One region of the Euzebya rosea genome, then DNA from elsewhere that is predicted to be linked to it. Evidence: riboswitches for the same ligand, from Rfam matches in the RefSeq annotation. Region 1 holds a riboswitch; the other holds the start of a gene.
The links. A riboswitch is a leader RNA that binds a small molecule or an ion and turns the genes downstream of it on or off. The one in region 1 is predicted to bind cobalamin.
Positions count from the first base shown of each region.

Region 2: linked by a shared signal. The riboswitch ahead of CUC05_RS06415 (ABC transporter substrate-binding protein) and the one ahead of CUC05_RS09250 ((2Fe-2S)-binding protein) in region 1 are both predicted to bind cobalamin.

Region 1 is NZ_PGDQ01000006.1:37,113-40,315, forward strand. Features, by position in the region: gene CUC05_RS24630 (glycosyltransferase 87 family protein) at 1-1,325, shown strand, start outside; gene CUC05_RS09245 (hypothetical protein) at 1,353-1,613, opposite strand; cobalamin riboswitch at 1,696-1,889, shown strand; gene CUC05_RS09250 ((2Fe-2S)-binding protein) at 1,943-2,719, shown strand; gene CUC05_RS09255 (cobyrinic acid a,c-diamide synthase CobB) at 2,716-3,203, shown strand, end outside.
Region 2 is NZ_PGDQ01000004.1:280,027-283,229, reverse strand. Features, by position in the region: gene CUC05_RS06420 (iron ABC transporter permease) at 1-16, opposite strand, end outside; gene CUC05_RS06415 (ABC transporter substrate-binding protein) at 13-1,407, opposite strand; cobalamin riboswitch at 1,482-1,697, opposite strand; gene CUC05_RS06410 (copper resistance CopC family protein) at 1,744-2,409, shown strand; gene bfr (bacterioferritin) at 2,411-2,887, opposite strand; gene CUC05_RS06400 ((2Fe-2S)-binding protein) at 2,928-3,203, opposite strand.

The DNA.
Region 1 (3,203 bases):
TGTGGGACGGACCATTCCGGGAGGGGCAGAGCGCCGGACCGTACTGGTCGGTGGTCACCGCCGGTCTGGCCGTCGCCCTCCCGTTGGCGGCCGTGGTCGTCGCCGACCACCGGGTCCGCCGATCAGGCAGGGTCGGCCTTCGCCCTGCCACGGTGGTCATGGCGTCCGCGGCGCTGCTGCTCGGCCTCCTCATCGTGCAGGTCCTTGTCGGTGGCCCCGACGACTCCGACCTGCAGGTCTACCAACGGCAGGGTGTGGCGCTGATCGACACGGGCGGTCTACCCGTGGACCAACCCGCGGAGTACCCGCCGCTCGGTGTCATCGTCTTCGGCTTGGCGACGCTGCTCGACCGGGCGCTGCCGATCGGGTTCGGGGTGGCGGTCGGGGTGCTGCTGGCGGCGCTGTGGACAGGCACGGTCGTCGTGCTGGCTCGACGGGTGCAGCCGTGGGCGGTCGCCACGATGACGCTCTGGCCGACCATCACCCTGTTCGTGCTGATCCGCTACGACGCCCTCCCCACCGCGTTCCTCGTCGCCGGACTCGCGGTTGCCGCAGGCCTCGACGAGCGACGGGAGGAGGAGGCCGACGCGCGTCGGGCTGGGAGTGCATCGGGACTGCTGCTCGGTCTCGGCGCGGCCGCCAAATGGACGCCGGGGCTGGCGGCTGTGGTCCTGGCAATCGGGTGGTGGCGGGCGGGGCGACGACGGCTGGCCACGTGGTTCGCGGCAGCGACCGCTGCCGGATTCCTCCTGCCCCACGTCCCGTTCCTGCTGACCGCGGAACAGCGCGGTGCAGTAGTGGACGCCTACCGGTTCCATGCGATACGGGAGCTGACCGCGGAGTCCCTCCCGTTCCTGCCCTTGCACCTGCTGGGGTTCGCGCCTCGGCCGGACCGCCCGTGGGTCGGCGTCGACGGCCTCGACCCGTCCGTCGCCTGGGTCCCGACAGCGGTGCTGCTCGTCGTGGTCATCGGCCCCGCGGTGGCTGCGTGGCGACGCCCGGACCGCGTCCTCGGATGGGCGCTGCTGGCACCGCTGGCCTTCATGCTCGGCAACCGGATCTACTCCCCGCAGTTCGTCCTGACCTTCGCTGCACTGTGGGCACTCGGCATCGGCAGCCGCGACCGAACCCCCGCCTGGCAGCGTCTGGCCGTGGTCGGCGGAACTGGCGCAGCCGCCACGATCGGATGGGGCATCTGGCCCAACTTCGTTGACTACTGGCTGCCCCTGTCCTGGGCGTTGTTCACCGTCATGATCGCGCTGACCGTGGCGGCAGTGCGGTGGTCACAGCCGGAATCTCCCCAGCTGCCCGGATCCGGTCGGTGAGCGAACGGTCGACCGTCCACCGCCACCTCACTCGGGGTCGGAGACGCACACGTCGGAATCGGGGATCACGACGGGGGCGGCCTCGCGGGTCGTGGTGAAGATGCCGGTGCCCTCCACGCACAGGATGGAGATGTTGGGGTAGGCGTCGGCGTTGCGGATGATCACGGCGCTGTCCGGATCGACCGCGCGGACCCCCTCGAGGTCCCGGGTGGCCTCGCACGAGGCGGCCAGGAGCAGCGGTACGGCAACGACGAGCAGCAGCCTCGTCGCGTGGCGGGAAACAGTCATCGGGGCCTCCGTCGGTTGATCGGCTGTGCCGGACGCTACGCCTCCTCGACCCGTCGGCGCGCCCGGGCCGCGGTCGTGGCGTCGACGACGGCCGTGCTACGGTGCGCGTCGCTCGAATGCTGCAGTGCACGGGAAGCCGGTGAGAATCCGGCGCTGTCGTCGCAACTGTGACCAGGGAGCGTCCCGCCAACTGACCACTGGACCTCGTGTCCGGGAAGGCCGGCGACGACGCGTCGATCTGGCAGCCAGGAGACCGGCTGCAGCGCAGAGCCCGACCATCCGCGACCGACGGAGAGGAGGGCCGTGCGGCGCCGCCGCTCGACCGCCCGATGACCCACACCACCGACCACCCTGCCGTGGCCACCGTGCTGTCCGACTGCGCCACGTCGTGGATGCCCGTCATGCTCGGCCGTCCACCGACCGAGGTCGACCACCACGGCACCTGGTTCCCCTTCACCACCCTCGTCGAGGAGACCCGGCTGGCCCGGAGGGTCCGCGAGATGGCCCCCGACTACGAGGGGCTGGCCGACGTCGCCACGGCGTTCCTCGCCAGCCGCTTCGCCTCGCCGCTGGCGTTGCTGGCCGGCGCCCCCGTGCACCAGCACGGCGTCGCGGTTGCCTACGCCGTCGAGGACCTGTGGCTGCGCCGAAGCGCCCGCGGCTGGTTCAACGGCATCGCCGTCACCGACGCGACCCTCGACACGCCGGACACGGCCGCCCCGCGCGCCGTCGAGCACTACCGGCCCGTCGTCGAGCGCCTCCGCCGGGTCGGCAAGCTCGGGAAGCGGGCGATGTGGGGACAGCTGGCCGACGCCCTGGCCACCACCGCCGGTCACGCCCACGACGCCGCCGGTGACGCCGAGGCCGCCGCACACGGCAGCGCGCTCCTGCTCGAGGCAGCCGACCCGCCGCTGTGGGGCACACCGACCTTCGAGCGCATCGAGGCCGGGGGTGCGGTTGGCCTGGCGTGGCGCCGGAGCTCGTGCTGCCTGGCCTACCGCTGCGAACGCTACGAGCTGTGCACCGGTTGCCCGCTGACCCCGACGGAGGAGTGGCGCGCCAAGTCCATCGCCTCGGTCATGCAGCGTGCCGGGTCCCACGCATGAACGCCCCCGTGCCGACCGTCGTCGTCGCCGGCACCGCCTCCGGGGTCGGCAAGACCTCCGTCGCCACCGGCCTGATGGCGGCGCTCCGAGCCGCCGGTCACGTCGTGCAGGGCAGCAAGGTCGGTCCCGACTACATCGACCCGAGCTACCACTCGATCGCCACCGGCCGGCCGGCCCGCAACCTCGACGTGTGGCTCAGCGGGGCTGACCTGATCGCCCCGCTCGCGCGACACGGCGCGACCGGCGCCGACATCACCGTCGTCGAAGGGGTCATGGGCCTGTTCGACGGCAAGTCCCCGACCGAGCTGACGGCGTCCACCGCCCATGTTGCACGCCTCCTCGGTGCGCCGGTCCTGCTGGTGGTCGACGCCGGTGCCATGGCCCGCTCCGCCGCGGCGATCGTGCATGGTTTCGCCACCTTCGACCCGGGCACCCGCCTCGCTGGTGTGGTCCTCAACCGTGTCGGCTCGCCCGGGCACGCCGA
Region 2 (3,203 bases), on a different contig from region 1:
CGGGGTCGGGGGTCATCCCGCTGCGCCGGCCTCGGCGCCGTCACCTGCCTGGGACCCGAGCAGCCCGTAGAACCGGGGCTCGTGGTCGGGCAGCAGGTCGGGGTGCAGGATCGCGACCACGTCGGCCAGGACCAGGTCGGGGCGGACGGCACCCTCCTCGTAGAACCGGTTGCCGCCGGTCGGACCGAGGTCGGCGTCGTTGGCCCACACGTTGTCGGGGAACGCCGCGAACAGGCCGAGCCGCTCGTCGTCGGCGACGAACTGCTCGGGGGTGACCGCGACCGAGCCGGCGGACAACCACACGTCGGCATCCTGGCCACGTTCGAGCACGGTCTCGAGGTCCAGCGGGAGGGTCGAGCCGGGCTCGTCGGCGAACACGTAGGCCCCACCGGCGGCGGCGATCAGCGACGCGGTGTAGGACTCGCCGCCGGAGGCGAACCACGTGCCCGCGAACGGGTCGTTGGTCAGCACCGTGGGACGGTCGTCCTCGGCGACGTCGGCGGCAAGCGCGACGAGCTCGTCCCAGTCAGCGGCGACACCGTCGAAGACGTCCACGACGGCCGCCTCCTCGTTGAGGAGCATCGCCTCGAGCTTCATCCACTCGGCGCGACCGAGGGGGTCGACCTCCAGGTAGGAGGCGTTGGGGACGACCGGCACGTCGAGCGCGGCGAACGGCTCGGTCGGGTCGGCCCCGGAGAAGCCGGCGCTGACCATGATCACGTCGGGTTCGGCGGCGGCAAGGGTCTCGAGGTCAGGGGAGGTCTGATTGCCGACCTCGACGATGTCGCCGGCCTCGGCGGCCTCGACGACGGACTGGGTGGAGGCGTACTGCAGGCCGCCGTGGCCGACCAGGACGTCGGTGCGTCCGATGAGGTCGAAGCCCTGGAGGAAGGTGGTGGAGTACGTCACGGCGCGTTGCACGGGGACGTCGACGACGATGTCGGCCCGGACGTCCTCGGGGAGGGTCGTGCCGCACTGCACGAGCGCGACGGTCAGCGGCACGGCGTCGGCGCTGTCGTTGGGGCGGTCGATCGTGACCAGCTTGACGTTGCCGTCGTAGGTGGCGCGGATGCCCTTGGCGACGTCGAAGGCGACCTTGTCGGGGAACCAGTCGAGGTCCTGCAGGTCCTCGGTGGCGCAGCCGTCGGTGAGGTTGGCCTCCGGCGGTGTGATGTCACCGTCGGCCCCGTCCTCGGTGGCGCCGTCGTCGCTGGCCCCGTCGTCGGTGGCCCCGTCGTCGGCAGCCTCGCCATCGGTCATGGCCGCCTCCTCGGCGTCATCGCCGTCGGTTGCGCCGTCGGTGGCTTCGGTGTCCTCGCCCTCGCTGGAGGGCGGCTCGTTGCTGGTGTCGCGACCCGACGGGTCGGCGGCGCACGCAGCCAGGACAACAACGAGCAGAACGAACATGGCTGCGCCTCGCAGCCTGACAGTGAACGGGGAGACCAACGTCGTCCCCTCCTTTCCGTACCTCGCGGAATCGTGGGTGCTCGGTGCGGGTGGCCGGTCTCCTGGCTTCCGGGTCGTCGGCCGCATGGGCCGTGCGCGAACACCTCGCCCTTCCCAGCACGCGGCCAGTGGGACTGCCAAATGAGGCGTTCGCTCCCCCGGTCACAGTGGCGAGGACCGCGCCGGTATCACACCGGACTTCCCGAGCACCACCGCAGGTGAGCGGCGTCACCGTACCCGTCGGTCATCGGAGGGACAAACGGCGACCACCACCCCCGCCGACCTACGCTGCGTCCCATGCGTTCGACGTTCCTCCTCGCCGCCCTGCTCGTGGTCCTCCAGGCGCTCCCCGCCAGCGCCCACACCGAGCTGGACACGACCGTGCCCGCCGCCGACAGCGAGGTCCTCGACCCGCCGTCGGAGGTCGTGCTGGACTTCACCGCAGCGCTGCTGCCCGACAGCGAGCCGGCCGTCCGGGTGATCGATCCCAACGGCGACGACCTCGTCGCCGCACCGCCCACCCTCGAGGGCGCCACCGTCACCGTGCCCCTCAACCTGGCGGTGACCCCGGGCCCGCATCGCGTCGACTGGGCGATCACCGCCGCCGACGGGGACGATCAGACGGGCAGCTTCACCTTCGTCTTCGCCCCACCTGCCGACGTCGCCACACCGCCGGGTGCGGTGGTCCCCACCGAGTCAGCCCCGACCGAGGCAGTCCCGACCGAGTCGGCGGACTCCGCGACGGGACCGGCAGACCCCACCCCCTCGCCCGCCGAGGCCACTGACCCAGGGCCCGCACCCGAGGCGAGCGAGCCCACGGCGACGCCGTCAGCGGTTCCAGGGGATCCCGAGGCCGCGTCGACGACGACCCGTGCACTCGTCGTCGTGGCGGCTTTCTTCGCCGTCCTCGGCGTGGGCGCGGTGATGCTCGCCCGCGCCCGCCGGGACGGCAGCGAGGAGTGACCTACTCGCCGTGGAGCTGTCCGGCCAGGTAGTTCTCGATGCCGATCCGCTCGATCGCGTCGAGCTGCGACTCGAACCAGTCGGCGTGGGTCTCCTCGTCGCGGACCATCTCCTCGAACACCGCGGCGGAGCCGTGGTCACCGAGGTCGTGGCACTCCTTGGCGGCGGCGTTGAACGTCGCGACGGCCAGCTTCTCGCTCTCCAGCGCCAGCGACAGCATCTCCTGGGCGTTCTCGCCGACGGTGATGGCGTTGAGGCGCTGCACGTTGGGGTGCCCGTCGAACATCAGGATCCGCTCGATCAGCTCGTCGGCGTCCTTCATCTCGTCGATGGAGTAGTCGTAGAACCGCTTGCCGAGCTTCGGGAAGCCCCAGCTCTCCAGCATCTTGGCGTGCAGGAAGTAGGTGTTCGTGACGGTGAGCTCGAAGGTGAGCGCGTCGTTGAAGAGCTCGACGATGCGAGGGCTGACCGGTTGCATTGGTGAGGTCCTTCTGGAGGCGGGTGGCGGCCGGAGTATGTCAGACGCGGACGGCGTCGACAGCCCTCGCCCCGACGGTGTCACGGGACAGCAGCTGGGCGTGCACCGGCTCGCCCGCGGGGGCGTCGTCGCAGGCCAGCTCGGTCACCAGCGACGGGCAGCTGCCGCACACCATGTTCCGCAGCGTGGGGACGCAGCCGCCGCACGCGGTACCGGCCCCGGTCAGGGCGGCGACCTGCCGGACGGAGGTGCATCCCTCCGCGACGGCGGCCTCGATCTGGCGGTCGGTGACGACCTTGCACTGGCAGACGTACAT